Regions from separate parts of the Paracoccus actinidiae genome, predicted to be linked through region 2. Evidence: riboswitches for the same ligand, from Rfam matches in the RefSeq annotation. Region 2 holds a riboswitch; the other holds the start of a gene.

Region 1 (15,156 bases), 340 kb from region 2:
CACGCGCTTGTGGCAGATAGGCGGCGTGGCGGGCACGCCGGTCGGCGGGCATCGCGGCAAGGCTGGACGTGCCGGTAAAGGGGATCAGGCCAAGCGCGGCTTCCATCAGGGACGATTTTCCCGCGCCGTTCGGGCCGATCAGGCCCACGAATTCGCCGGGTCCGAGAAACAGGCGGACCCCGTGCAACACCGGTCGGCGGCGGCGGGTGACGGACAGGCCGTTCAGCGTCAGGACCATTAGACGCGTCCCCCGCTGCGGGTTTTCCAGATCAGGTGCAAGAACAGCGGTGCGCCCACGATGGCGGTCAGCACGCCCAGCTTCAGGTCACGGTCGGGCACGACCAGCCGTACCGCAATGTCGGAGGCCAGCAGCAGCGCCGCCCCGCCTAGCGCCGAGGCAGGCAGCAGCGCCGATGGCCGCGCCCCCACGAAAGGCCGCAGGATATGCGGCACTACCAGTCCCACGAAGCCGATGGCCCCGGCCACGGCGGTGGCAGGGCCGACGATCAGCGCCGTGCCCGCAACCAACCGCCAGCGCAGAGCCGGCCCGGCCTTGCCAAGGGCCTGGGCGGCAGCCTCGCCCAAGGTCAGGGCATCCAGGGCGCGCCGAGTAGACAGGATCACAGCGGCGCCAAGCGCCATGGGCGGCACGGCCAGCCAAAGATGCAGCATGGACCGGTCGGCCAGCGACCCCATCAGCCAGAAGACGAACTCACTCGCGGCATAAGGATTGGGCGACAGATTCAGCACCAGGGCCGTTCCCGCGCCTGCGAGGGCGGATATCGCTACGCCTGCGAGGATCAGCGTAACCGACCCGCCGCGCGGTCCGGCCAGGGCCATCAGCATCGCCACGCCGACCGCAGCGCCTGCGAAGGCCGCCAGCGGCAGGGCCAGAACCGCCAGCAGCGACAGCCCGGTCTGGATCGACAGCACCGCGCCAAGCGCCGCCATGCCGGATATGCCGATCAGCCCCGGTTCGGCCAGCGGATTGCGCAGGTATCCCTGCAAGGCCGCGCCGCTCAGTCCCAAGCCTGCGCCGACGGCCGCGCCCAGGATCGCGCGGGGCAGGCGGATTTCGCGCATCACGATGGGGATCGGGCCTTCCCCGCCCAAGGCGAGGGCGCGCAACGACTCCAGCACGGGCAGCCCCGCCGGACCGGTCAGCAGGGACGCAAGGAACAAGGCACACACAAGGGCCGCCAAGGCCAGAAGCAGCGCCCTCATCGCAGGGATCGGATGGCGCGGGTGACAAAAGGCGTGCCGCAGGTCCAGTGCAGGTCCGTGACCTGCGCCCGGGCGGGTGAGGCGGCGGCAAGGGCGGGGTGGTCGAGGATCGCCTCGCCCCGGGACTGGCCGGGCCATTTGGCCCCGGTGATCAGCCGGTCCGGGCGGGCCATGACCAGCAGTTCCAGGGGCAAGGGCGTCGTTGCGGCGATACCATAGTCAGAGGCGATGTTGCCAAGACCGGCCGCGTCCAGGATCGCCCCGGCCAGCGTTTCCGACCCCGAGGTGAAGCCGTTGGCGTAATACAGCGCCGCGCGGCCCCGGCCCCGGGGACTGCGCGCGGCAGCCAAGTCCGCGTCAAAGCGCGCCAGCAGGTCGCGCGCGGCGTCCCGGCGGCCCAGCCAGTCGCCCATGCGAATGATGTCGGCGCGGATGGCATCGAAATCCTCGGATGGGGGCGGCGTTTCGACGCGGATGCCCAGGCGGCGCAGCATCGCCACGGTTGCAGGCGGGGTATAGGTGCCCGCGATCACCAGATCGGGGCGCATCAGATAGATCTCCTCGGCCCGGCCGCTGTTCGGACGATACGCCGCGGCTTCCTGGGCCATGGGCGACAGGCGGGGATCCTGCGCCAGGCTGCTGACCGAGATCAACTGCCCCGGCCCCGCCAGCATCATCGCCAACTGGTCGCTGCACAGGTTCATCGACACCACGCGCTGTGGTTCCGCCTGCGCGGGCAGGGCGGCGGCGATCAGGACCGCCGCCGCCAGGATGGTCCTAGAACGACGCACGCAGCCCCGCATAGATCGCCCGGCCCGAAGTGCCATAGCCGTCGACCCACTGGTAATCCTCGTCCAGGGCATTTTCCAGTCGCAGATAGGCGGTCGCGTTGTCGCGTACCGGATGGCTGACCAGCAGATCGACGGTGGTGAAATCGTCCATGCCATCCGCCCGGCCCGCCACGTGCTGCAGGTCGATGCCCGCCGTGGTGCCGGTGGCGAAGGTGGTTTCGGCCCCCAGGTTCAGGACGCGTTCCGGCACGCGGGCCCATTCCGGGACATCGGTCTGGTTGTCGATGAAGGTATAGCTGGCCGTCAGCGCATGGCCCGCGCCAAAGGCATAGCGGCCGTCGATCTCGATCCCCCGGCGGCGGGCGGTGCCGTCCACTTGGGCATAGCAGCCAAAGAGCTGGCCACAGGCTGTCGCTGCCGGGTCGAACCCGATCAGGCTGTCCGCCTTGAGCCAGAAGGCCGTTGCGCGAAAATGGCTGTCGCCCCACCTCTTTTCGACGCCCAGTTCATAGGTGCGGCTTTCCTCGCGCTCCAGCGAAGGATCGCCGTATTCGCCGAAAAGTTCATAAAGCGAAGGTGCGCGAAAGCCGTTCCCAAGCGCCGCCCGGAACAGAAGATCATCCTGCAGCCGATAGACTGCCGCCACCCGGCCCGAGGTAAACCCACCGAAACGCGAATGATCGTCGCGGCGAAGCGAGGTCGTGACGTCGATCTGTTCCCCCAAGGCAGAAGTTGTTTCGACAAAGACGCCGGAAATACGCGCACTGCCCTCGTCGTCGTATTCTTCCTTCTCGGTATCGGCGCCAAAGACGGCGCGGATACCTTGTCCGATGTCAGCGGCCCCCTGCCAAGACAGCTTGGTGCGGGTGCCAATAAACTCGCTCGTGTTCACGGCAGAAGGGTCGTTGAAGTCAGTCAAGTCCTGACGCGATACCCGCTTGAAGCGATAACGGGTCAGTGCAACGTCCTGGTCCACCGCCCCGGTCCTGAACTGTGCAAAAGCGCGCAGGCCATAGCTTTCGCGCTCGAAGTCGTCATTGCCGGGCGTGCCCAGCACATCGCCCACGAAGTCATCGAAATCCCCCGCGCTGTCTTCCCAGAAGCCGTTGAAGCCGATCGTCACGCCGTTCTGCAACTGATGGGCGGAATAAAAGGACAGGCGCGTTGCCTCGTATCCGTCGTCCTCGAAGTTGCCGTCGCTTTCGTCCCTGGCCGAGAAGCCGTCGGTGCGGACATGGCTGACCTGGAAGGCCAAGTCGGTATTTTCGCGGCGCACCGTGGCGCCATAGCTGGCGGTCAGGGTATTGTAGGTTCCGGCCTCGATGGCGAAGTGATGATGCAAACCATCTTCGGTCGGGCGCAGCGACTGAAGCGACAGAACGCCGGCAACGGCCCGCGAGCCATATTGCGCGGACTGCGCGCCGCGCAGCAGTTCCGCCCGGTCCACACCGGCACTGATCTGGCCGCCGATATCATAGCGCGGCTTTGGCCCTGTGGGTTCAGAGACTTCAATTCCGTCAATGAAAACCGGCAGATACTCTCCGGGTGCGCCCCGGACTTGCAGAGAGCCGGTGGTGCCAAGCGGCCCTTCCTGGCGCAGCGTCACGCCTGGCAGCTTGGTCAGGCTGCGCGCCAGCGGCTGTCCTGCACGTCCTTGCAGATCCTCGCCGGTCAGCACGGATACCGAACTTCCCGACCGGCTCAGCTCGGTCGGTTCGCGGTTAGCGGTCAAGGTGATGTCGTCCAGGACAAAGGCGTCACGGGCGGCGTCCTGCGCCGCAACGGGCAGGGCGGTTGTCAGCGCCAAGGCGGCGGTCAGGGTCAAAAATAGCGGTCTTGGGGTCACGAATGACGTCCTTCCAGGAACCCGGGCACCCATGGCCCGGACGCGATGCGGTTCATCCGATGGGAATGTACCCCCGGACAGCGACACCACCACGACGGAAGTTTCCGTTTCCGGCGCGCCCCTCGCGCGCCGTCAGGGTGATCGCGTTCGGCAGGTCTCCTGACTTGCGGGTCATCGCTTGGCCGGGCCTTCCCATTCCCGCATGCGGGAACAGTGGCGTTGTCCGGCCCGGCTCTCCGCTGACAGTTGCGGGGGCAGTCGCGGAATCTCACCGCGTTCCCTTTTAACCGGGCACAAGCCCGGAACCGAGGCAGGAGTGCCATAGCCCAGACAGGGACGGGCAGGCAAGCGCAATCAGCCCAGTGAGGCAACCCAGTCGGGCACGATGCGGCTGGCGGGGCCAATGATGCGGCGATGGAAATCGCGGGCGTTCACGCTGGCCTCCAGGTTCAGTTCCACGCAATCCGCCCCGCGCCGCCGGGCGTGTTGGGCAAAGCCCGCAGCCGGATAGACATTGCCCGACGTGCCGATGGCAGCAAACAGGTCGGCGCCTTCAAGCGCGTCCCATATCCGCTCCATGTGATAGGGCATTTCCCCGAACCAGACGATGTCGGGGCGGGTCGCGGGACGGGCGCAGGCGGGGCAGGGATCCAGGGGGGCCATGACTGCCGGCGCGGGCCAGCGATGCCCGCAGGCGGCGCACAAGGCGCCGGTCAGCGCTCCGTGCATATGGATCACATCCGGACTGCCTGCACGTTCATGCAGGTCGTCAACATTCTGCGTGACCAAGGTCAGGTCGTGGCGCCGGGCCAGGTCGGCCAGGGCCAGATGCGCTGCATTGGGTTGTGCGCCAGCAGCATCCGCGCGGCGCATATTGTAGAAGCGGTGGACAAGCGCCGGATCCCTGGCAAACCCCTCGGGCGTCGCCACATCCTCGATCCGGTGGTTTTCCCACAGACCGTTGACGGCGCGGAATGTCGCAAGGCCGCTTTCGGCGGAAATGCCCGCGCCGGTCAGGACGGTGATGCGCAAGGGCTTACCGGCAGTAAGCCTCGGCCTGGGAAGCGAACCGCTTGTAGCGCGCCCAGAAGGCGTTGTCGGCGTTGCTTTTGGACATCCGAACCTCTTGCGCCTCGTGCGGGTCGCGGAAGAACGACGCGGCGCGGCGCTGATCGGACCGCGACAGGGTCTGGTTGGCGACCTGCTGGATGCAGCCGCACAAGGGCGCGTTGCCTCGGGCGCGGTCGGACCGGACGCAGGCGCTGTCGATGGGACCGGCAACGGCCAGGGGCGCGGTCAGCATGATGGCTGCGGCCGCAATGATCATGCGGTTGAACATGAAACTGTCTCCTCGTGGTTTCTCATGGGTCTGGCGGGGGCCGGTTGTCCCGGTCTGCGATGCCCGTCCGGCAGTGATGGTATCAGCAACGGCCCGCCCGCTCAATCAGGCGGTGTGCCGCAGGGTTCATGCGCCGCTTCAAGGCCTTGCTTCGGCAACCTCGTAGCCGGCACCGCGAATCGCCTCGGCCGCGCGGGCGTCATCCAGACCTTCGACGGTGACGGTCTTTTGCGCCAGATCGACGGTGGCGCGACCGCCTGCCTCGGCAATGGCGGCCTCGACGGCGGCCTTGCAATGGCCACAGGTCATGTCGGGAACGGTGAAGGTCATGGCAGTCCTATGGGTTTGACAAGCTGTTGCCAGCATGATCCTGCATGGCGCCAAGGGCAAGGCGGGGGATGCGATGATAAAGGCCATCGGACTGGATGCCGACGATACCCTGTGGGAGAACGAGACCTTCTTCCGCGTGACCGAGGGCGAATTCGTGGCCCTGCTGGGCGAATATGCCGACGGCGCCGACATCGCCAGCCGGTTGCTGGACGTGGAACGCGCGAACTTGGCCCGCTATGGTTTCGGCATCAAGGGCTTCATGCTGTCGATGGTCCAGACGGCCATCGAACTGACCGACGGGCGCATCGACGGCCGCGCCATCGGCCGCATCCTGGACCTGGGGGCCGAAATGCTGGCCCATCCGGTCGACCTGCTGCCCGGCGTGCCGCAGATGCTGGATGCCCTGGAAGGGCGGCGGCTGATCCTGATCACCAAGGGCGACCTGATCGACCAGGAACGCAAGATCGCCGCCTCGGGACTGGCCGAGCGGTTAGAGGCGGTGGAGATCCTGGCCGACAAGACACCCGAATCCTATGCCCGCGTGCTGTTTCGCGCGGATGTCGCGGCGCAGGATTTCCTGATGGCCGGCAATTCGATGAAAAGCGACGTGCTGCCGGTCGTGACCCTGGGCGGCCACGGCGTCTTGATCCCGCACGCACTGACCTGGGCCATTGAACAGGCGGATGCGCCAGAACACCCCCGCTTGCATCGGCTGGACAGCATCGCCGATCTGCCCGCCCTGATCGCCCGGCTGGAGGCTGGCGATGCATAACCTGCGCGCGGCCCTGCTGATGGTCTTGGCCATGGCCGCCTTTGCCTGCGAAGACGCGCTGCTGAAGGGGCTGTCGGGAACCATTCCCACCGGGCAGTTGCTGGCCGTGATCGGCTTTGCCGGGATGATCGTCTTTGCCCTGTGGATCGCCATTGGCCCCGAGGGATTGCGGCTGCGGAACCTGCTGCGTCCCCCGGTCATGCTGCGCAACCTGTGCGAAGGCATCTGCGCCATCACCTTCGTCACCGCCCTTGCGACCGGCGATCTGTCCATCGCCTCGGCCATCCTGCAGGCGCAGCCCCTGCTGATGACGCTGGGGGCGGCGCTTTTCCTGGGCGAGCAGGTCGGCTGGCGCCGCTGGCTGTCCATCGCGGCGGGCTTTGCGGGCGTGCTGCTGATCGTGAAGCCCGGCACAGCGGCCTTCGAGTTCAGTTCCGTCCTGGCGATCATCGCGGTCATCACCCTGGCCGTCCGCGACCTGGTGACCCGCCGCCTGCCGCCCGAGGTGGGGTCGGGCCTGCTGTCTGCAGGCGCCTTCGGGTCGATGGGCATTGCGGGGCTGGTGCTGCTGCTGATCGGCGGGCAGCAGGCCGTTGCGCCGACAGCAGGGCAGGGGGCGCTGATGGCCGCAACGCTGTGCTTTGGCCTTTTGGGATACATCACCATGGTCATCGCCACCCGCATCGCGGAAATCGCGGTCATCGCGCCCTTCCGCTATTCCCGTCTGCTGTTCGCGATGCTGCTGGCGGTGACCGTCTTCGGCGAACGGCCCGATGCGCTGACCCTTCTGGGGGCCGCGCTGATCGCGGGCGCGGGCATCTATGCCATGTGGAGAGAGGCGCGGTTGCGCCGGGCGCTTCTGGCCGAACTATAGGTCGTAAAATCCCCTTCCCGCAGGGCCAAAGCCCTTGTATAGCCCGGCCATGACCGAACTTTCCCTCATCCGCAATTTTTCGATCGTGGCCCATATCGACCACGGCAAATCCACCCTGGCCGACCGGCTGATCCAGTCCACGGGCACTGTCGCCGACCGCGACATGAAGGCCCAGATGCTGGACAGCATGGATATCGAGCGTGAACGGGGCATCACCATCAAGGCCAACACCGTCCGCATCATCTATCCCGCCAAGGATGGACAGACCTATGTGCTGAACCTGATCGACACGCCGGGCCATGTGGACTTTGCCTACGAGGTCAGCCGGTCCATGCGCGCGGTCGAGGGATCGCTGCTGGTCGTGGACGCATCCCAGGGGGTCGAGGCGCAGACGCTGGCCAATGTTTACCAAGCCATCGACGCGGGCCACGAGATCGTGCCGGTCCTGAACAAGATCGACCTGCCCGCCGCCGAGCCGGACCGGGTCAAGGAAAACATCGAGGAGGTGATCGGCATCGACGCCTCGGACGCGATCCCGATTTCCGCGAAAACCGGCCTGGGCATTCCTGACGTGCTGGAAGCCATCGTCACCCGCCTGCCCGCCCCCAAGGGCGACCGCAACGCGCCCTTGAAGGCGATGCTGGTGGATTCGTGGTACGACGCCTATCTGGGCGTCGTCGTCATGATCCGCGTCATGGACGGCGTGATCCGCAAGGGCGAGCGGGTGAAGATGATGCAGACCGGCGCGGTCTATGGCATCGACAAGCTGGCCGTCCTGACCCCGCAGATGGTGGACATCCCCGAACTGGGACCGGGCGAGATCGGCGTCTTCACCGCATCCATCAAGCAGGTGCGAGACACCCGTGTGGGCGACACGATCACCCACGAAAAGAAGGGCGCCGATGTTGCGCTGCCGGGCTTCAAGCCCGCCCAGCCGGTGGTCTTCTGCGGCTTGTTCCCCGTGGACGCCAACGACTTCGAGGCCCTGCGCGACGCCATCGAGAAGCTGGCCCTGAACGACGCAAGCTTCAGCTACGAGATGGAAACCTCGGCCGCGCTTGGCTTCGGCTTCCGCTGCGGCTTCCTGGGGCTTTTGCACCTCGAGGTGATCCGCGACCGGCTGGAACGCGAATACGACCTGGACCTGATCACCACCGCCCCCAGCGTGGTCTTCAAGCTGCATATGCGCGACGGAGAGGTGCGCGACCTGCACAACCCCGCCGATATGCCCGACCTGACCCATGTGGACCATATTCAGGAACCGCGCATCAAGGCCACGATCATGGTTCCCGACGAATACCTGGGCGACGTGCTGAAGCTGTGCCAGGACCGCCGCGGCATCCAGCTGGACCTGACCTACGCGGGCAGCCGCGCCATGGTCGTCTATGACCTGCCCCTGGCCGAGGTCGTCTTCGACTTCTACGACCGCCTGAAATCCGTGACCAAGGGTTATGCCAGCTTCGATTACCAGATCAGCGAATACCGCGAGGATTTCCTGGTCAAGATGTCGATCCTGGTCAATGACGAGCCCGTGGACGCCCTGTCCATCATGGTCCACCGCGACCGTGCCGAGGCGAGGGGCCGGGTGATGGTCGAAAAGTTGAAGGAACTGATCCCCCGGCACATGTTCAAGATCCCGATCCAGGCCGCCATCGGGGCGCGGGTGATCGCGCGCGAAACGCTGTCGGCCATGCGCAAGGACGTCACCGCCAAGTGCTATGGCGGCGACGCGACGCGGAAAAAGAAGCTGCTGGAAAAGCAGAAGGCCGGCAAGAAGAAGATGCGTCAGTTCGGGAAAGTGGAGATCCCGCAGACGGCGTTTATCCAGGCGTTGAAGATGGATGGGTGAGTGCAGCGGGCGACACTAGAGCGACTGGGGCTAGGGCTAATTGCCGGAGTATCTTGGTCGTTTTTCGGATATACTCTGGGCAGTGGCGAATTTGACCAAGGTTTGCTGTTAACGGCACTGTCAGGATTGGGTGCCTGGTTTTGGTCAGAGATCCGTCCTACGTCAGAAATACCAGAGGTTGTTGAACAGTCTGGCTTTACAAGAACTTATAGCAAGAACGATGTTCGTGTCGCGAGAGGGTTAGCTAAGGCAGCATCGGGAGCTCTAGGGTATCTATTAAATGATCATATGTATTGGTCATGGCTTTCTTCGGGGGAACTAGAGCCTTTAAAAAAAGTTCATAGAGATTGGAAGAGGGGAATATTATTTTTCCAAGATGTCGAGTTATCCAATATGCTTGATGCGTTTATGGAAGATGTACAAAAATTAATTATCAAATTAGCTACCGATACTGCTCCCCAAGATATTTTTGGCGAACAGAAAATTGGCTACAAGCCCTTTAATGAAGTTAATCAAGAGCATTACGATAGTCTTCTAAGGGAAAGTCGCAATGCTGACAGATTAGCAAGTTCTGCGGGAATTCGGCTTGAACGTATTGTCGATTTTGTAAGAAAAGAAGTACCTGAAGCTTTTGATGAGCCACTTAATTCTTAACCTGCCAGCAAGCGTAGGGTGCGTGCTTGCACGCACCACGCCCTCGGCGCCGTGTCAACGGTGCGTGTGAACACGCACCCTACGGGTTCGCTATAAGGTCAACGATCCGCTCGTGCCTGCGCCGCTACTCCTTCCACCCGCTTCACCGTTGCATGGTACGTGTAAAAACGCACCCTACGCCACCTTTCCGGCGGCTTTGTCGCGGTGGAATGACGAATACGGCCAATCCTCTGGCCGCTCGACCAAGCCATGCTTTACCGGGTTGAACCAACAATACCGGATATTCGCCGCGTGATCTTCATTATCCCGGACGTGATGTTCCCAAAATCGCCGCTGCCATATGCCGCGCTCTTGTCGCGCCCTCTGGCTGTCGCGCAACGGCCCCATCAGCATGGCGCGGGAAAACCTGGCTTTGATGAGCCGCCACCGCACCGAATAATCACAATCTCCATCCGGCAGCCGCCAGATGCAATGCAGGTGATCGGGCAGTACGACCCACGCGTCTATCCCGAAGGGCCGTTCCCCCCGCGTTGCTCGCACCGCATCGCGCAGCACCTCGACCTGATCGACCAGCACCCGCCCCCCCCGCTGCGCCAGGGCGACGGTGAAGAAGATCGGAACGCCGGGCAGGCGGGGGCGGAAACAGCGCGACATACGCCATCATCGCGCGCTCCGGTTCAAAAGCGGTTAACGACAACGGATAAAAACGGAGGTATTTCCGGCCTCGCCTGCGGCCTTTGCCGTGCTAGCTTGCAATCCTGTCGCTTAACGAGGATGCCATGCCCAGCCTTTCGCCCGCCCTGTCCACCGTCGCCGAAAACACCGCCGATCACGCGGCCATTCAGCAATCTCTGGAAACCGTGCGCGAAACGCTGGGGATGGAGGTTGCCTATCTGTCGGAATTCGTCGACAGCCGCGCGGTCTTTCGCGCCGTCAGCGCCCCGGGTCTGGAAGCTATGATCCAGCCCAGCCAGAGCATGGATCTGCGAGAGGTTTACTGCAAGCACATCATCGACGGCAATCTGCCCCGCCTCATGCCCGACACCAGCCGCCACAAGATCGCGACCGACTTGCCCATCACCCAGATGATCCCCATCGGCAGCCATCTTTCGGTGCCGGTCCACCGTCCCGACGGCAGCATCTTCGGCATGTTCTGCTTTCTCAGCCGCCACCCGCGCCCCGACCTGACCGAAGACGCGCTTCACCTGGTCGAAACGCATTCGTCCCTGGTGGCCAGGCGCCTAGACAGGCTGGGCAGCGGCGCCGTTGACCTGCCCGCAAGCGCCGCTTAGTCGAAAAAGGGCACGATCACCCGGCAGAAGGTGCCCACCGCCATGCCGACCGGAATGGATCCGTCGCGCGGCCCGCTGCCAAATTGCGACAGCCCTGCGCCGGGGGCGGCCTTGGCCGGATCCAGCGTGAAGACGATCCCATCCCCCGCCCCGCGCGGCTTGGGCGAGGCGCGCCAAAGCCGCGTCTTGCCCGGCAGGCCCATTTCGCGTTGCACCAGATCGCCCGCCGCGCACCAATAATCGGTATCCTCGCGCCGCACCTCGTGGATCACCGTGATCTCGGACGGTGCGGTCTGCACCGCCGTCATGCCGTTCTGCGCCGTGAATGCCGCCGCGGGCAGCGGCAGCAGCAGCGCAAGGATCGTCAGTCGCATCGAAACCTCCTGTCGCGGGGGCCGGAACCGCCGCCGCCATCCGTTCGTTTCGCAGTCACCCTTATCGGAGCATGATCATGCATCTTCGACTGTTCCTGATCCATATCTGGGTCGCCTCGATTGCAGGCGCGGTGGTGATCGCGGGTCTGGCGATGGGCTATGTCACTGTCGCCACCTTCATCTGGGGCGCGATCATCGGCTTGGCCCTGGGCATCCCGGCTGCGCTGCTGAACTGGGTCTATCTTCGGCCCAACCGGTCGCGCGAAATTGGCTGGACATGGCCCATCGCCAATTCGATCCGCTCGGCCGCGCGTCAGAAACCCTGACCACCCCCCGAAATGACAAAGGCGGCCCTGCGGGGCCGCCTTTGATCCGTCGATCCGTCCTACATCGCCTCGGCGCTTTCCTGCTGGATCACCTGTCCCGCGGTCGATACGTCGCGGCCCAGGCCCTGCGCGGTCTGGCATCCGGCCAGGGTCAGCATTGCAAGAACCGCGCCGAGGCCGATAAGCGTCTTCTGCATCCGTCCACTCCTTTGCATGATCTGCGACGGAACGCGGTTTTGCGCGGGCGGTTCCGCCACGCTCAGAACGCCACGCCCGACCACAGGGCGACATTGGCATAGGGCGTGAATTCCCCGGTGCGCACGATGGCGCGGGCGTCGCGCGTCAGGGCCTTGAAGGCGTCATGCGCCAGGGTCCGGTTTTCGCCCAAGGCGCGGGTGCGCAGTGCGGCATCCAAGTCGGCCGATGCCTCGCTGGCCCAGGCGGAACGTTCCACCACCAGTTCCGCCCGTATGGCATCCAGCACGTCGAAGAACCGGGGCACGCCGCGCGTCACGGCCAGGTCGATGCAGCGCACGCCGGGCGGGACGGGCAGCCCGGCATCGCCGATGACCAGCAGGTCGCCATGACCCATCGCGGCGATCAGCCCGGACAGTTCGGAATGAAGCAGGGGTGTGCGTTTCATGGATCAGCCTTCGGGCAGGGTTTCGGACAGGTGTCGGATCATGTTGCCGCCCATGACCTTGGCGATCTGCGCCTCGGTCAGGCCTTCGTCCATCAGCGCCTGCGTCAAGGCCGACAGATGCGCCGCGTCAAAGGGCACGCCCACCGACCCATCATAATCGGATCCCAGCGAGACGTGATCTTCGCCCACCAGGTCGATGGCGGCCAGGATGCTTTCGGCAATATGGGCGGGGGTGCCGCCGCAGACCACGTCGGCCCAGAAGCCGATGCCGATCACGCCGCCCTTGGCCGCAATGGCCTGAACCAAGGCATCGTCCAGGTTCCGCGCGCTGCCGCAATGGCCGTGGATGCCGGTATGGGACAGGATCGGCCGCGCATCGGGGATCGCCAGCACATCCTGGACCATCAGGGGCGAGGCATGGGCCAGGTCGATCACCATGCCCCGCTGGATCATCCCATCGACCACCTGGCGCCCGAAATCCGACAGCCCGGCACCCGTGCCGCCTTCGCCGTGCAGGCTGCCGCCCAGCTCGTTGTCAAAGAAATGCGTCAATCCCAGCAGCCGGAAACCCGCGTCATGCAGCACATCCAGGTTGGCAAGGTCGCCTTCCAGCGGATGCGCGCCCTCGGATCCCAGGACCGCCCCCAGGATCCGTTGCCCGCCGGCGCGCGCGTCCAGCACGGCTTGTAGGTCGGCGCGCGTGCGGATCAGGTGCAGTTGGTCCGGCGCTGCCTCGGCGGCGCGCGCCAGGGCCGCGGCCTGCACCAGGGCGCGTTCGCGCAACGAAAACCACGACCGCAGCGGGCGCAGCTGGCCCATGAACAGAGGCGTGATGTTGTCGCCCGCTTCGGCGCTGTTCTGGTCGTAGTTCTGGCCGCGCGGGCTTTTGGTGACGGTGGTAAAGACCTGCACCGCCACATTGCCTTCCAGCAGGCGCGGCACGTCCGTGTGGCCCCGGTCTGCCCGGTCCAGGATATTGCGGTCCCACAGCAGCGCGTCGGAATGCCAGTCGCCGATCACCAGCCGGTCATGCAGCGCCTGCGCCTGGGGCGACACAGGCCAGCCTTCGGGCGGCATCCGCAGCGGGTTCAGCCCCCGTTCGACATAGCCGGGCGCGAAAACGAGGAATGCCGCCGCCGCCAGCACGACCAGCAGCGCGACACCCCCGAGAAGCCTTTTCCGCATTGTCAGGCTTCCAGGGCTTCAAGTTCGTCGATGAACCCCTCGATCATCGACAAGCCCTTGTCCCAGAACCGGGGATCCGAGGCATCCAGCCCAAAGGGGGCCAGCAGTTCCTTGTGATGCTTCGATCCGCCCGCCGCCAGCAGGTCGAAATACTTTTGCTGGAAATCCGGCAGCCCGTCTTCGTATGCCGCATAAAGCGCGTTCACCAATCCGTCGCCGAAGGCATAGGCATAGACGTAGAACGGCGAATGGACGAAATGCGGGACATAGGTCCAGAAGGTCTCGTATCCCGGCATGAAGTCAAAGACCGGACCCAGGCTTTCATGCTGGACCGACATCCACAACGCGTTGATGTCGTCGGGGGTCAATTCCCCGTCGGCCCGGGCCGCGTGCAGCTTGCATTCGAAATCATAGAAGGCGATCTGGCGGACGACCGTGTTGATCATGTCCTCGACCTTGCCGGCCAGCAGGGCCTTCTTTTCGGCCGGGTCGGTGGTCTTGGCCAGAAGCGCGCGGAAGGTCAGCATCTCGCCGAAGACGCTGGCGGTTTCGGCCAGCGTCAGGGGCGTTGAGGCCAGCAATTCGCCCTGTCCCGCGGCCAGCCGCTGGTGGACGCCGTGGCCCAGTTCATGCGCCAGCGTCATCACGTCGCGCGGCTTGCCCAGATAGTTCAGCAGCACATAGGGATGAACCGTTGTCACGGTCGGGTGCGCGAAGGCGCCCGGGGCCTTGCCGGGCGTCACGGCGGCGTCGATCCAGCCCTTGTCGAAGAAGGGTTCAGCCAGGTCCGCCAACCGGGGTGAAAATCCTGCATAGGCGTCCAGGACCGTCGTCCGCGCCTCGTCCCAGTCGATGGTGCGGGCGGGGGCGGTGGGCAGCGGCGCGTTGCGGTCCCAGATCTGCAGCTTGTCCAGGCCCAGCCACTTGGCCTTGAGCGCATAGTAACGATGCGACAGGCGCGGATAGGCGGCGGTGACGGCATTCCTCAGCGCCTCGACCACCTCGGGTTCGACATGGTTCGAAAGGTGACGGCCATATTGCGGCGTGGGCATCTTGCGCCACTTGTCCTCGATGGCCTTTTCCTTGGCCAGGGTGTTGTGGACGCGCGCGAACAGCTTGACGTTCTTCGTGAACACAAGGGCCAGGGCGCGGGCCGCAGCCTCGCGCCGCGCGCGGTCATGGTCGGTCAGCAGGTTCAGCGTGGCTTCCAGGCCCAGGGTTTCGCCGTTCACGTCGAATTCCAGAGCGGCGGTGGTTTCATCGAACAGCCGGTTCCAGGCCGAGGCACCCACCACAGAGGTGTCGTGCAGGAACTGTTCCAGCTCGTCGGACAACTGGTGCGGCCGCATGGCGCGCATTCGGTCGAAGACGGGCTTGTAGCGCGCAGGCCCGTCGGCTGCGGAAAAGACCGCGTCATAGGTCGTGTCCGGGATGCGGTTGAATTCAAGGCCGAAGAAGACCAGCGGCGTGGTGATGTCGGTGATCCGACCTTGAAGGTCGCCCATCATCTTGGCGCGCGCCGCATCGGTGGTGTTCTGGTAATAGCGCAGCCCGGCATAGGACATGATCCGCCCGGCGGTGATGTCGATATGCTGATAGGTTTCGATGCAGGCCAGCATTTCGGCGGGTGTCAGGTCCGCCAGCTTGCCCTGGTAGT
Region 2 (14,958 bases):
CATCCTCGCGGCCCGTGCCGAGGCACAGGAGCGGCGGGGCTGGATCATGGACATCTACCTGCTGCGCCGCGAGACCTCCTCCGCGAGCGCGCCGTAGAGGATCAGCGTTGGGGCTGTCGAACGCGTATTCGCGTGGCAAAGATCGACCAGCTTGCCAATCGTCGCCCGGTGCAGCGCCTCCGCAGGGGTGGACACGCCTGCCGCCAAGATCGCCGGAGTTTCTGCCGAAAGTCCATGCGCAATCAGCCGGGCGGCAAAGGCTGGAAAAGTGGCGCGCGCCATGTAGACGGCCGTTACCGCATGCGGGTCGGCCAGTGCGGCCCAGTTCAGGTCGCCAGGCAAACCACCGGCAACATCATGCCCGGTCACGAACTGCACACGCCGCGCGGTCAGGCGCCGGGTCAGCGGGATGCCCGCAGCCGCAGCGGCCGCAGCCGGAGCCGTCACGCCCGGAATGATTTCGTAGCCGATCCCGGCCTCTGTAACGGCGGCGATTTCTTCCTCCAGACGCCCGAACATGCCCGCATCGCCGGATTTTAGCCGGACCACGCGGGCGCCCGCTGCCGCGTGATCCACCAGCAGGCGGTTGATGTCATCCTGCCGGGCTGAGGACCGGCCTGCGCGCTTTCCGACCGAGATCAGCTCTGCACCCGTCGGGGCAAGATCAAGCATTGGCCCCGAGGAAAGGTCGTCGTAAAGCACGACCTCAGCCGCCTGCAGGCGCTTCATGGCCCGAATAGTCAATAGTTCAGGATCACCGGGACCGGAGGACACGAAGCTGACAAAGCCCGCCTCTCTCATGACGCCTCCGAGATCAGGTGGAAGAACGTGCCGGTGACGTTCCCCCGGCGAGAGCCTGTTTCCGGGACAGCATTGCCATCCGCATCGAGAACCTCGGCGAGAGGGGCGTCAGGCTGCAAGAGGATGGTGGAATAGTGGAACTCATGGCCGAGCAGCCTCTGGCCGGCGCCCTGGCCCAGCAGCGGGGAAAGGAGCCTCGCCTGCCGGTATCCAAGATGCATCCGGCGAGACGCGTAGCTCGTTTCCAGGCCCAACAGCCCCGCCATGCGATGGGTCTGCCCGTCTGCGTCTGTCAGGCTTTCGCCAAGCACCATGTATCCGCCGCATTCGCCATGAACGGGCCTGTCCCGCGCAAAACGCCTCAAACCCGCAAGGAAGTTCTGTGCCCCGGCCAGGCGACCCGCGTGAAGTTCCGGATAACCGCCGGGAAGCCAGCAGCACTCGGCATCCGGCGGCGGCTCGTTGGCGAGTGGGGAAAAGGCGAGGATCTCGGCCCCGGCGTTTCGCCAGCCGGCGAGAAGATGTGGATAGGCAAAGGAAAACGCCTCGTCCCGAGCAAGTGCGATCCTTTGGGCCGGCGGGCGGATGCCCCTTGGCGGCTGCAGGGGCCTACCGCCCGCCGCCAGCGCGCGAAGGGCCACAAGATCGACATGCGCCCGAAGGAAACTGGCATACCCGACGATCGCCGCATCGAGATTTGCATGCTCAACCGCCTGAACCAGCCCGAGGTGGCGCTCGGGCAGCGTCAGGTCGCCACGTCGTGGCAAGGCCCCGAAAACCGGTATACCAGCATTGTCCAGGGACAGACGGCACAGCCGTTCGTGCCGAGGCGAGGCGACCCGGTTGAGGATGACACCTGCGACCTGCACGTCCTGTCGGAAGTGCCGCAGTCCCAGGGACAGCGCGGCGACGGTTTGGGCATGGCCGGACACGTCCATGACCACCACCACCGGCCAGCCCGTCGCCGCCGCGATATCCGCTGTCGATCCGTTGCCAGAGGCCCCTGCCCGGGCCACCCCGTCAAACAGCCCCATCGAACCCTCAGCGACCGCCATCTCGCCCGGCACCCCAAGCTGGTCGGCCAGCAACCCTGGGTCCATCGCCCAACTGTCGAGATTGCGGGAATCCTCGCCGCAGGCGGCGCGATGGAAGGCCGGGTCGATATAGTCCGGTCCGCACTTGTAGGGACGAACCTTTACCCCATCCTCGGCAAGGCAGCGCAGCAACCCCAGCATCACCGTGGTCTTGCCCGCGCCCGAGCGTGGGGCCGAGACGATCAGCCCGGGGATCGTGGCCTGGCTCATTCCTTCACCGCATTGGCACGGCCTGCGCGGAAGCGGCGGTCGTAATCGGCCGCGTAGAGCCGGCTTTCGTCGAATCCTTCTGCCGCCAATGTGCGGCCCACAAGGATCAGGGCCGTCCGCTCCATCGTCTCGCCCATGTCGGCGGCGATGGAACCAAGCGTCCCCCGCACGATCCGCTGGTCCGGCCAGCTCGCCCGCCAGACCACGGCGGCGGGACAGTCCATGCCGTAATACGGGCCGAGTTCGGCGGCGACCGCTTCCAGCCGGTGGATGGAAAGATGGATCGCCAGCGTCGCCCCGGTGGCCCCGAAGGCGGCAAGCGTCTCCGCCGACGGCATGGGCGAGGCGCGGCCCGACGTCCGGGTCAGCACCACGCTCTGAGCGATGCCTGGCAGGGTCAGTTCTGCCCCCAGGGCGGCGGCGCCCGCCGCAAAGGAAGGGACGCCTGGCGTGATGTCATAGGGGATGCCCAACGCGCGCAGCCGGCGCAACTGCTCACCCATGGCCGACCAGACAGACAGATCGCCTGAGTGCAGGCGCGCCACGTTCAGCCCCTGCGCGTGGGCGGCCACAATCTCGGCGATTATACCGTCGAGACTCATGGGCGCGGTGTTGATGATCCGCGCACCGTCAGGACAGTGCTGCAGCATTTCCTCCGGGATCAGGGACCCGGCGTAAAGGCAGACAGGCGAGGCTGCAATCAGATCCCGACCCCGCAGCGTAAGAAGGTCGGGCGCGCCGGGGCCTGCGCCGATGAAGTGAACGGTCATGGATCGGGCCTTTCGGACTGAGCAAGGGCGGCAGTGACGCATCTGTCGGCCGAAATCACGCGCGGCTCGACAAGGCGCGCACCGGGGCCGGCCGCGATAATGGCGCAAGCCTCGGCAAGGCTGCCGGTCCCGAAACGGGCGAGGATGCGGGGGCTGCGGGTGGGCGTGCTTACGCCCAGCAGCATAGCCTCAGGGATCGGGACGAGCTTGAAGCCGGCCGCCTGTAGGTCGGCCACGACGGGATGGGTCTGCCGGAAGGCAGGCACGGCAAGCGTCAAGGGGGGCATGACCTGCATCCGCAGAAATAGGTCCTGAACGCCCTCAAGGTTCGCTGCTGCCCGAAGGCCAAGTCCGACGGCCCTCATCGCGTAACGCTCCATTGCACGACCGGATAGCTGGTCTTCCAGCCGCGCCTGCTGCCCAAAGGCGCCGCTTGCGACAGTTCGATCCGCAAAAGCATGCCCCCAAGCCGCGCTTGCGCGCAGGCAAGCAGGCTTTCGGTTTCCAGCGTGATCCCATGGGCGACGATGCGGCTCCCGGCGGGAAGGGCGCCCCACAAGGCGTCGAGCAGCGGACTGTCCAGACCACCGCCGATGAAGACGGCATCCGGCGCGGGAAGGCTTGGCAGCAGGTCAAGCGCGCTGCCCTGCCGTATCTTAAAATGCGGCACGCCGAGAGATATGGCATTTGCGCGCGCACGGACGGCACGGGCCGGATCGCGCTCGACGCCCACGGCGCGATTACGGGGATGCGACAGAAGCCACTCGATGCCAACCGAGCCGCTGCCTGTGCCAAGATCCCACAGCAGTTCCCCAGGGCGGGGGGCAAGCGCGGAAAGAGCCAAGGCGCGGACCGGGCGCTTGGTGATTTGGCCATCATGTTCGAAAAGATCATCGTCCAGACCCGAGGAATGCGGCAGTCCCTTCGCACCTCTGACCTCGATGGCGCAGGCAACAAGGTTTTCGCATCTCGGCAAAACGTCTTGGGCGATATACCGGCGAACACGTTCTTTGGGGCCACCCAGATGCTCCATCACGTGCAGCGTGGAGGCACCAAAGCCAAGCGAGAACAGGTAGCCCGCCAGACCCGCCGGCGCGCCTCCATCCCGAAGGGTGACGATCAGCCTTGCGCCCTCGGACAGGTGGCGGCGCAGCTTCTCGACCGGCGCGGCATGGAGGCCGAGGCATGTCACCTCCTCGAGCCGCCAGCCGAGGCGTGCGGCGACAAGGGACGGGACCGAGATGGCGGGATAGGCGCGCCATTCTCCAGCGTGCAGTTCCTGCGCGAGGCTGCCGCCAGCACCGTGCCAGAAGGGATCGCCAGAAACCAGCGCCGCCACTTGCCTGCCACGCCACGCCAGCAAAGGCGCCTGCGAAAAAGGCACCGGCCAAGGCGACTTGCAGGAGTGGGCCACCATCGCCAGGTGGCGGGGACTGCCGAAGACGACTTCAGCCCGTTCCAGCGCATTGCGGCTTGCCTCGGACAGATCCTTCAGGCCATTTTCCCCAATGCCGATGATCGACAGCCATTCAGACATCCGAACCACCCTCATTCTGGGTGGCACCACCGAGGCGAACCGCCTTGCGCAGGCCGTTGCCGACGCGGGCCTGCCCGCGATCCTGTCGTATGCGGGACGGGTCGCCAACCCCCGCAGGCAGCCGATGCCCGTCCGCAGCGGCGGCTTCGGCGGGGCCGAGGGGCTTGCGGCCTTCCTGAGGGCAAACCGCATCGGGCAGGTGGTCGATGCGACCCATCCCTTTGCTGCCGGGATCAGCTGGAACGCCAAGCTTGCCTGCACAGGCGCCGGAGTGCCGCTTTGCGCATTGGAACGAGTGCCCTGGATGGCCAAAGAGGGCGATGCTTGGACTCATGTCCCCGACATGGAGGGGGCTGCTGCTGCACTGGACCGCCCCGGCAAGCGGGTGTTTCTGGCGATCGGTCGACAACATCTCGCCAGCTTCGCCCACTTCGGACAGCATCGTTTCCTGACCCGGCTGGTCGATGCGCCCGCCGCGGACTTCCCCCTTCCAGACGCCGAGGTGGTCGTTGGACGCGGACCCTTCCGCCTTGAGGACGATCTGGAACTGATGCGCGCGCACCGCACCGAGCTGCTGGTTGCCAAGAACGCAGGCGGGGCTGGAGCCGAGGCGAAGATCCTTGCTGCCCGCACGCTGGGCATCCCCGTCATCGTGATCGACCGGCCGGAACTGCCCGATCGTCCCGTGCGCCGGACCGTTGCCGAGGTCATGGACTGGCTTCATACCCGCCTCGGCGTATAGACGAAGCGCCCGACCCGGCGCGTGGCTGACGAGCCCAGGATGACCATCGTGCGCATATCCGCCATCTCAGGGCGGGCCTCTTGCAGAGGCATCACGTGGATTTCTTGTCGGGGGGTCGAGACCGCGCGGGCAAAGATCATCAGGCGCTCGGGCTCAGCCTGGGCTTTCAGCAGGTCCAGCACGGATGCGAACTGATGCGGGCGCGAAGCCGAGCGCGGATTGTAGAAGGCCATTGCGAAATCCGCCTCCAGCGCCAGATGCACCCGCCTGAGCACCAGATCGAAGGGCTTGAGGTTGTCCGACAGGTTGATGGCGCAGAAGTCATGACCCAAGGGCGCGCCGGCTGCGGCAGCGGCAGCCAGCATGGCCGTGATGCCTGGCAGGACGCGGATATCCAGGTCGCGCCAAGGGGCGGGGCCGTTCTCGACGGCCTCGAAGACCGCCGAGGCCATGGCAAAGACGCCGGGATCGCCCGAAGATACGACCACCGCGCGGTAGCCTTTCGCCGCAAGCTCCAGCGCGTGGCAGGCGCGGTCAAGCTCGACCCGATTGTCGGACGGGTGCAGGCGCAGGCCGTCGCGCGGGGGAATGCGGGACACATAGGGGATATAGCCGATGACGTCGGTCGCCTCCTCCAGCGCCGCCGAAACCTCGGGCGTGACCATCCCCTCGGCGCCGGGACCAAGACCGGCGATAACAAGAGAGCCCGTCACGGCCTGCGTCCTTGTCCATGAACCAGCACGATCGAAAAGTAGGGCACCGGTCCCTCGACCTCGGAAAGCTTGCGGACCCGCTCCTCGGCCATGGTGCCGTATTCGACCAGCCATGCCTGGTCCGCCCTACCTGCAGCCGCCAGCGCCGCCCGCAGGCGCGGCAAATTGCGGCCAATCTTCATCACGACCAGAGCATCGGTGTCGCGGATACGGCGGGCCAACTCATCAGCGGGCAAAGTCGCAGGCAGAACCGTAAGGATGTCATCGCCCCAGGTAATCGGAAGGCCCGTCGCGGTCCAGCAGCCGGCCATGCCGGGAATGCCCGGGACCACCTCCACCCGCTCGCGCGGAAGGCGGGCATAAAGATGCATGAACGAGCCGTAGAAGAAGGGGTCGCCCTCGCACAGCACGACCACGTCGTCATCCTCGGACTGCCGCAGAAGCTTAGCCGTCCAATGCTCGTAGAAACCCGCAAGCGCGGCGTTGTAGCGCGGATCCGAAACGGGGATCTCGGTGGTCACGGGATATTCCATCGCGATCTCGACCGCCTTTGGCGAAAGCAGCCCCTCGACGAGCCTGCGCGCCACGCCCATGGCGCCCGCCTTCCGAAAGAAAGCCACTTGCCGCGCATGCGTCAGATAGCGATGGGCCTTGACGCTCATCAGCTCGGGGTCGCCGGGGCCAAGGCCGATGCAGATGATCTTGCCGGTCATGCTTATTCCTGCGCCGAGGCGAGCGCGTTGACCGCGGCCACTGTCATGGCCGAGCCGCCCGGACGCCCCTGGACGACGCACCACGGCACGGGGTCGTCCTGGATCAGCGCGGCTTTGGATTCTGCTGCGCCTATGAAGCCTACCGGGCAGCCGATGATGGCGGCCGGACGGGGAAAGTCCGGCTCGGCCAACCGGTTGAGAAGGTGGAACAAGGCGGTCGGCGCATTGCCGATGGCCACGACCGCGCCCTGCAGATGCGGCCGCCACAGCTCAACGGCCGCCGCCGAGCGCGTATTGCCCAACTCGAGCGCAAGGGCAGGCACGCGCGGGTCTTGCAGGGTGCAGATGACCTGATTGTCCGCGGTCAGACGTGCCCGGGTCACCCCTTCGGACACCATGCGCACATCACAGAGAATGGGCGCGCCATCCTGCAACGCCTGGCGCGCCGCGCGGGCAAAACCGGGGGAAAAGCGGATCAGGGACGCCAGTTCCACCATGCCCGCGGCATGGATCATGCGGACTGCGACGACCTCCTCCTCAGGCGAAAAACGGGCCAGGTCTGCCTCGGCGCGGATGGTGGCAAATGATGCGCGGTAGATGGCCGCGCCGTCGGTTTCGTAGCTATGAGCCAAGGTGGCCTCTCATCATATCTGGAATGTCTATTCCGGTTAGTCCGCACAGATTGGGCTTCCCCTCTGCGGGACCATTCAGGACCAGGTCGAAACGCCCCTCGCGCCCTGTCAGGGTGACATGCGCCGGCGCAGGATGGGCGCAGCCCTTTCCACAGCCCGAGACATGCAGATGCCGCCCTGCCGGCACAATGGCGGCGAGTTCCCGCGCCAGGGCGCGGGTTTCGACGCTACTCGAGGCGCAACCCGGCGCGCCAGTGCAGGCACTGACGCGCAGCAGCGGATCGCCGGGATCGGTCAGCCACAGTTCGCCGCGCGCATGACCCTCAGGCAGAACCGCCCGCCAAGGCGTCAGACGCAGGGCGCTGCCCGAGAGTTCGGACAGGGCCTGCGATGTCACTGCCCCGAAGGGCGCGAACAGGAACGGAGCAGAGTGCAGGATCTTGCCTAAGGACGCTTGCGGGTCGGGTGCCGAATCCGCATGGATTGGGGGAACAATGCCTGCGGCCACTGCCTGCGCCATTCGGGCCTGTCCGGTCGCCGAAAACCATTCCAGCAATTCGATGATGCGAGCGAACACCGTTCCTGGACCAACCCGTTCCCCCAGGGCCATTCCGTCGGCGCGCAGCAGCAAATCACCCCCGGCTCGCTCTATCCGGATATCCGCCGGGGCGCCCTGCAGCACTGGGCATTCTCCCGTGTCGATCGCAAAGCCGAACTTGGGCGGCAGATCGAGCGCATTCCGCAACGCCTCCTCGAGCCTGCGGACCAGCTCCGGTGTCCCGTCACCCTCACGCCAGAAGGGCGTCGTCATGATGTTGCGCCGTGCCTCGACCCACGGATCGGCGTCCAGCAGCTCCAACGCCCGCAGTTGGCACTGTACCTCGGGCAGGCTGTCCTCCCGGACGCCTCTCACCTGCAACGTGGCCCTTGAGCCGAGATCGAGTTGCCCATTGCCGAACGCCGCGGAAATCCTGGCCAGTCCGGCCACCTGGGCGGGTTGAAGACGCGAGCCATGGGGGCGGACCCGCAGCAGCAGGCCATCGCCCGCGGGCATCGGGCGGAGCGCGCCAGGGCACCAGCCCTTGCGCGTCATGCGGGAAGCCCCCCAACAGAGTTGCGGCGCAGTTCGCTCCCGATCCCGAACTCGGTAAAAATGGCCTGCATCGCGGCCAGCGCACCCGGATTTTCCTCCGCAAGGAAGTCCCGCACCTCGACTGAGCCGAGGGTCGCTTCATGGTAGAGCGCGAAGAGATGCTCGGGAACGGCATGCGCCATCCGGGAAAAGGCTGCCATGTGCTCCAGCGTGGCCGCGATCTCGGCCGCACCTCGGAAGCCGTGGCGCATCATGCCCGCCAGCCAGCGGGGGTTGGTGGCGCGGGCCCGGACGACGCGGGCGATTTCTTCGGGAAGAAGCCGCGCGCGGGGCGTGTCGGGCCGCGTTGCGTCCAGATGGTAAAGCGCAGTCGGCTCCAGTCCCAAGGCAGTGCGGGCAGCCGCGAACCCGGCTTCATGCGACGCGTAGTCCATCGCCAGAAGAAGATCGGTTTCAGGCAGGTCCTGCGTCAGCACGAAGCCATCGGCCGCCCGAAGCCGCGCCTCGAGCCCCGCGCGGTCGGGTGTGCCGTCGGGACCGAAGGCCGAATTCCGTAGCCATGCCCTTCCCGCGGCCTCGGCGCTCATGTCGTCGGTGATGCCGGTGCCGAAGCGGCCCGGTGCAGGGGCGAAGACATGCGCGCCGGGAGCTGCTGCGACATAGGGGTTCATGTCCGCGGCCTCTTCCCTCGCGGCAAGTGCAGTGCAGCCTTGCTGGAACAGGGCGACCAGTTCCGGGAAGGTGTCGCGGAAAAGCCCCGACACCCGCAGCGTCACCTCGATCCGGGGCCGGTCCATCAGCGCCAGCGGCGTGACCTCGAAGCCGGTGACGCGCTCGGACGCGGCATCCCAGATCGGCGCAAGCCCGGCTAGGTGCAGCGCCATGGCGAAATCCTCCCCCGCAGTCCGCATTGTGGCCGAGCCCCACAGGTTCACGACCAGACCCCCGGGATAGTCGCCGTGATCCTGCAGATGGCCGCGGACGAGCTCCTCGGATAACCGGACGCCCTGGGTCCATGCCACGCGCGAGGGCACCGCGCGCGGATCAACGCCATAGAGATTGCGCCCCGTCGGCAGCACATCGAGCCGACCCCGGTAGGGCGAACCAGAAGGGCCGGCTGCGATCCGGCGCCCGTCGAGGGCAGAAAGGATCGCGGCGTGTTCCGACGCAAGACATACAGGATCACCCTGCATCGCGCCCGTCGCATCGGGGGTTCCCTCGCCCCAGACATGCAGGCCGTCGCCAAACTGACTTTCCTTGAGATCGCAGACGAAGCGGTCGATGGCGGTGATCGCCACGGCGGCAGAGGCCTCGGGGTTGATCCCCAGATCCGTCTCCAGATCCTGCCTGCGCGCTTCCGCTCGGATCAGCGTGATCAGCCGCAGGCGACGGGCCGGGTCCAGCCCATCCGCAGTCGAATATTCGTCAAGCAGGCTTTCCAGCCTCAGCAGTCTTTCGGGCATTCCCGACCTGACGAGCGGAGGCGGAAGATGCCCCAGCGTCAGCGCACCAAGCCTGCGCCGCGCCTGCGCGGCCTCTCCGGGATCATTGACGATGAAGGGATAAAGCACGGGCAGCCCGCCAAGCAGCGCGCCAGGCCAGCAATCCCGCGACAGGGCTGCGGCCTTGCCCGGCAGCCATTCCAGCGTGCCATGCGCACCGACATGGATGATCGCATCGATCTTGGCACCATGCCTGAGCCAGAGATAGAAGGCGGTGTAGTCATGGCCCGGCACATGACACAGGTCGTGGTAATCGGCCTCGCGCATGGCGGCCTCGCCCCGCTCAGGCTGCAAGGCCAGAAGCAGGTTGCCGGCCCAGAAGGCCTGGAACTCCGGTTCGGCAACCATCTTGCCGTGGGCTTCTTCAAGGTTCCCGCGCAGCCTTTCAGAAAGAGAGGACAGTGCCGCTTCACAGTCCGGCAAGGACCAGCGAAGCCGGTTGCCCTTGAGGTCGCGCAGGATGTCTTCGGGTGTCATCTCCCGGCCAAGCTGCCGGGCAATGGCCGCCGCCGAGGCCAGTGCGTCAAGCCCGACCGCATGGGCCATCCGCCACTCCTTGCCGGGATAGGTGGACAGGATCAGCGCCACGCGGCGTTCGGACGATGCCAGTTCCTGCAAACGCCGCCAGTTCATCACCCGGGCAACGACGGCATCGATCCGTTCCGCATCCGGGCTGTGACGCTGAAGCCGAAACTGCAGCGCGGGGTCGGTGTCCGTCACGTCCTTGAAGGAGATGACACCGGCCTGGATGCGCCCGTCCAGTTCAGGCAGCGCCACATGCATCGCAAGATCGGCGGCGGAAAGGCCGCGTTCTGACCCCGCCCATGCGGCATGATCGGACGTCGCGTGAATGACCTGGAACACCGGCACGCCGGGGACGTCGAGGGGCGACGCATCCCCTACCCGGCCCGAAAAGGCGGTGGCGTTGACGATGGCTGCGGGTGCGAGCCGGGGCAGCATGGCCCGCAGCCAATCGGCTGCAGCTGCATCCTTGAGGCTGGGAAGAAAAAGTCCGACAGCCTGCACATTTTCAGTCTCAAAGGCGCGGATCAGTGCGTTGATCGAGGCAGTGTCGGAGGAAGCCGCCCAAGCGCGATAGAAGGGAATGAGGACCAGAAGGCGATCATCCCGTCGAAACTCTTTGGTCGGACCTGATTTAGGGTGCCAGAAACCGTGGTTCGGTAGCATCGTGACGCCATGCAGCGGCGCCGTTCCCAGCCCCGCGGCCGAGGCAAGCAGGGCCATCGCATCATGGGCGGCAAGTTCGCCCCCGGCCTCGCACAGCTCTGTCAGGTGCCGCAGGACGGGAACCGGTAGCGTCGAAGCCTGGTCGAGCACAGGGTCCGGCTGACCATCCGCCGGAAGGAAGGCCAAGGCGATCCCCTTCTCGCGCGCCATGCGGGAAAGCTCGTCAACGCCATAGGGCCAATAGCTTCTGCCGCCGATCAGGCGCACCAGAATGCCCTTGGCCGCTGACAGGGTGCGCTCCACATAAGTATCGACCGACAACGGATGGCGAAGACGCGAGAGATTGGCCAGACGTAAGGTGGGCAGCCGCTCCCTGCCCCGCCGCCAGCCTGCCGCGAAAACCCCAAGGTCGCTATCCGAGAAGGACAGTACCACCAGATCCGCGGGCGTCTGCCCCAGATCCTCCGGCTGGGCGTTTTCATCCAGCCCATGGCTTTCGCGGAACAGGACATGCATCAGGTCAGCGCGGCCCGGATGGCAACGGGGTCGATATCTCCTTTTTCCGCAATCACGACAAGGCGGCCTTGTCGGGGCTGATCCCCCCACGGACGGTCGAACTGGTGGCGCACCCGCGCGCCCACGGCCTGGACCAAAAGCCGCAATGGCTTGCCCTCGACCGCGACATGGCCCTTGACCCGTAGGATCTTCTGCACCTCGGCCAGTTTCGCGATCCGGCTTGCCAGCGCCTTCGGATCGGCCTGTTCGGGCAGGTTGATCACCACCGTGGCGAAGTCGTCATGGTCGTGCTCCTCCTCCCCATCGTGGTGCGAAGGACGTGCGGCCAAGTCGTCCTCGGCCGCCACGTTGATTCCCAGAACCACGCGAGGATCGATCAGGCCTTCGATCAGGGCTACCATGGGCAGAGGACGCGGTGCCTCGGCCGCTATGATCTCGCGGGCAGCAGCCAGACCATCCTCGCCAGCCAGGTCGGCCTTGGAAAGCAGCACGATATCTGCGCAGGCGATCTGGTCTTCGAACACCTCGGACAACGGTGTCTCATGGTTGACCTCGCTTGTGTCGCCGGGATGAACCGGGTCGGGCGCAAAGCGGCCTGCCGCTACGGCCTCGGCATCGGCCACGGCAACCACGCCGTCGATGGTGATGCGCGAGCGCAGGTCCGGCCAGTCGAAGGCCTTGAGCAAGGGCTTTGGCAAGGCCAGCCCCGAAGTTTCGATCACGATGTGGTCGGGTTTGGGATCGAGCGCCAGAAGCCGCTCGATGGACGGGATGAACTCATCGGCGACGGTGCAGCAGATGCAGCCGTTGGTCAGCTCGACGATGTTCGCCTCAGGGCAGTTGGCATCGGCGCAGGCGCGGATCAGGTCGCCATCCACACCAACATCGCCGAATTCGTTGACCAGCACCGCCAGCCGGCGCCCTTCGGGATTTTGCAGCAGATGGCGGATCAGCGTCGTCTTGCCTGCACCAAGGAAACCGGTGACGATGGTAACGGGGGTTTTTTCCAGGGACATTTCAGACCTCGATCGGGGGAATGCGGGCAATGGTGTTCTTGCGGATCACTTCGGGACGGGAGCGCCAGGGCACGATGCCATCTGGCGTTGCCGCATAGGCGCGGGCCATCTCGGCGACGTCGTCCGGATGCAAATCGGGATCGAGGCCCCCCTGCACATAGGTCCAGCGGCCAGCACCACGGAACACGACGACGCAGGAGTGCTCGCAGGCCGAGAAACATTCCTGTTGGTCATGGGGGACGCCGCGCGCAGCCAGGGCATCGGACAGTCGCGCCCCGTCGCGCGGTGCCTGCGGATCGGTGCTGGCGCGCCTGCAGGTGACGCAGACCGTCAGCGCATTCTTCTTGGCCATCTGCCCTCCCGGCAAGCCAATGGACGCGGGGGCTAGAGTTTGCGCGCAGGACATGCGGAGGCCCGGTTGCCGCCATCATGGCTTGCACACGGTTCACCCCGACCGCAACACAACGCGGATGCGAGAACTCGCACCGCACGCTGGCAGGTCTCCCGGCTTGCGGATGACGGGGATTTTTCCCCGACGGTCACCCGACCTTCCCAGGCTGTTTGGCCCAGTGGCATCCGGGTGACCTCTCCGGTCACGGTCGCGGGGGCGGCTGCGCTTCGCTGGAAACCAGCTATCGCATTCCCTCTTAGCTCGCTCTGTGCGAGAACCAACGATGCGCGAGGGAAGCCACGAGACAGCCTCGCTTGTCAAGAGAAAGGGAGCCATGGCGGAAGGAACAGTCCCCGACGAGGCCGCGCGCCATACCGAGAAAAAGGCGCGGATCAAGGCGGCCCGCGACCGGATGATGGCAGAGAAGACCGGCGAGAAGGGTCTGATCCTGGTGCTGACAGGCCCGGGAAAAGGCAAATCGTCCTCGGCCTTCGGCATGGCGATGCGGGCGATCTCGCACGGGATGCCGGTGGCGGTCGTCCAGTTCATCAAGGGGGCAATGGCGACGGGTGAGCGGAATTTCCTGCTGACCCATTTTCCCGACCTCTGCGAATTTCACACTATGGGCGAAGGCTTCACATGGGAAACCCAGGATCTGGAGCGTGATCGTGCCGCCGCTGCCCGTGCCTGGGTCAAGGCGAAGGACCTGATCCGCGATACGCGCAACCGGTTGGTTCTGCTGGACGAGATCAATATTGCGCTGCGCTATGACTATCTCAATATCGCCGAGGTCGTGGATTTCCTCCGGTCCGAGAAGCCCGAGATGACCCATGTTCTGCTCACGGGCCGCAATGCCAAGCCGGAGCTGATCGAGATCGCCGATCTGGTGACGGAAATGACCGTGGTGAAGCATCCCTTCCGGCAAGGGATCAAGGCACAGGCGGGGATCGAGTTCTGACACGGGCGCTGATGCTGCAGGGAACCGGCTCGAACGTCGGCAAGTCGCTTCTGGTGGCGGGCCTCTGCCGGGCCGCTGTCCGGCGCGGGCTCATTGTGCGCCCGTTCAAGCCGCAGAACATGTCAAACAACGCCGCCGTGACGGTGGATGGCGGCGAGATCGGCCGCGCGCAGGCCCTTCAGGCTCTCGCCTGTGGGGTCGAGCCGCATACTGATATGAACCCGGTCCTGCTGAAGCCTGAGACGGACATCGGCGCGCAGGTCATCGTTCAGGGTAGGCGGCGCGCGACGCTGAAGGCCCGCGACTATGCCCGGCTGAAGCCGGCGCTGATGGCGTCGGTTCTGGAAAGCTTCGAGCGGCTGAAGGCTCAGGCCGATCTCGTGATCGTCGAAGGCGCAGGCAGCCCGGCCGAGATCAACCTGCGCCAAGGCGATATTGCCAACATGGGCTTTGCCGCCGCCGCAGACGTTCCCGTCGTTCTGATTGGCGACATCGACCGCGGTGGTGTGATTGCGCAGCTTGTCGGCTCCAAGGCCGTCCTCGATCCAGAGGACGCCGCACGCATCAAGGGTTTCCTCGTTAATCGATTTCGCGGCGATCCCTCTCTTTTCGACGACGGCTATCGGATGATCGCCGAGCAGACGGGGTGGCAAGGCTTCGGCGTGCTTCCATGGTTCGCCAGGGCCGCCCTGCTTCCTGCCGAGGACGCGCTCGACCTGCAACCCTTTGGGGACGGTGCAATCAAGATTGCCTGCCTCGCCCTGTCCCGCATCGCGAATTTCGACGATCTCGATCCGTTGAAAATGCATCCCGGCGTCAGGCTCCAAATGGTTCGGCCGGGACATGCCATTCCGGGCGATGCAGCCGTGGTCATTATTCCGGGCACGAAGTCCACACGGGCCGACCTTGCCTTTCTGCGGGCGCAAGGGTGGGACATCGACCTCAAGGCCCATCACCGCCGCGGCGGCCGAATTCTGGGGATTTGTGGCGGGTTCCAGATGCTGGGCTGCAGCATTGCGGATTTGCATGGCATCGAAGGAGTGGCCGGGGAAACCGAAGGCCTTGGCTACCTCGATGTCCAC

What was found. A riboswitch is a leader RNA that binds a small molecule or an ion and turns the genes downstream of it on or off. The one in region 2 is predicted to bind cobalamin.
Region 1: it holds a riboswitch for cobalamin, as region 2 does, so the genes downstream of both, Q5701_RS09775 (TonB-dependent receptor plug domain-containing protein) here and Q5701_RS11330 (DUF1636 domain-containing protein) in region 2, are expected to answer to the same signal.

Annotation. Positions count from the first base shown of each region.
Region 1 covers NZ_CP132956.1:1,938,797-1,953,952, reverse strand. The annotation lists gene Q5701_RS09790 (ABC transporter ATP-binding protein) at 1-238, opposite strand, end outside; gene Q5701_RS09785 (FecCD family ABC transporter permease) at 238-1,224, opposite strand; gene Q5701_RS09780 (ABC transporter substrate-binding protein) at 1,221-2,015, opposite strand; gene Q5701_RS09775 (TonB-dependent receptor plug domain-containing protein) at 2,002-3,861, opposite strand; cobalamin riboswitch at 3,994-4,186, opposite strand; gene Q5701_RS09770 (NAD-dependent deacylase) at 4,216-4,893, opposite strand; gene Q5701_RS09765 (hypothetical protein) at 4,898-5,200, opposite strand; gene Q5701_RS09760 (heavy-metal-associated domain-containing protein) at 5,339-5,530, opposite strand; gene Q5701_RS09755 (HAD family hydrolase) at 5,565-6,302, shown strand; gene Q5701_RS09750 (DMT family transporter) at 6,295-7,176, shown strand; gene lepA (translation elongation factor 4) at 7,226-9,025, shown strand; gene Q5701_RS09740 (hypothetical protein) at 9,026-9,679, shown strand; gene Q5701_RS09735 (REP-associated tyrosine transposase) at 9,854-10,333, opposite strand; gene Q5701_RS09730 (GAF domain-containing protein) at 10,459-10,971, shown strand; gene Q5701_RS09725 (hypothetical protein) at 10,968-11,345, opposite strand; gene Q5701_RS09720 (hypothetical protein) at 11,423-11,671, shown strand; gene Q5701_RS09715 (entericidin EcnAB) at 11,731-11,868, opposite strand; gene rbsD (D-ribose pyranase) at 11,931-12,314, opposite strand; gene Q5701_RS09705 (dipeptidase) at 12,318-13,499, opposite strand; gene Q5701_RS09700 (M3 family oligoendopeptidase) at 13,502-15,156, opposite strand, start outside.
Region 2 covers NZ_CP132956.1:2,278,392-2,293,349, reverse strand. The annotation lists gene cobF (precorrin-6A synthase (deacetylating)) at 1-97, shown strand, start outside; gene cobA (uroporphyrinogen-III C-methyltransferase) at 55-801, opposite strand; gene Q5701_RS11385 (cobyrinic acid a,c-diamide synthase CobB) at 798-2,105, opposite strand; gene cobM (precorrin-4 C(11)-methyltransferase) at 2,102-2,875, opposite strand; gene Q5701_RS11375 (cobalamin biosynthesis protein) at 2,872-3,162, opposite strand; gene cbiE (precorrin-6y C5,15-methyltransferase (decarboxylating) subunit CbiE) at 3,237-4,412, opposite strand; gene Q5701_RS11365 (cobalt-precorrin-6A reductase) at 4,390-5,154, shown strand; gene cobJ (precorrin-3B C(17)-methyltransferase) at 5,133-5,867, opposite strand; gene cobI (precorrin-2 C(20)-methyltransferase) at 5,864-6,580, opposite strand; gene Q5701_RS11350 (precorrin-8X methylmutase) at 6,583-7,212, opposite strand; gene Q5701_RS11345 (ferredoxin-like domain-containing protein) at 7,202-8,305, opposite strand; gene cobN (cobaltochelatase subunit CobN) at 8,302-11,511, opposite strand; gene cobW (cobalamin biosynthesis protein CobW) at 11,511-12,527, opposite strand; gene Q5701_RS11330 (DUF1636 domain-containing protein) at 12,529-12,879, opposite strand; cobalamin riboswitch at 13,005-13,215, opposite strand; gene cobO (cob(I)yrinic acid a,c-diamide adenosyltransferase) at 13,253-13,876, shown strand; gene Q5701_RS11320 (cobyric acid synthase) at 13,888-14,958, shown strand, end outside.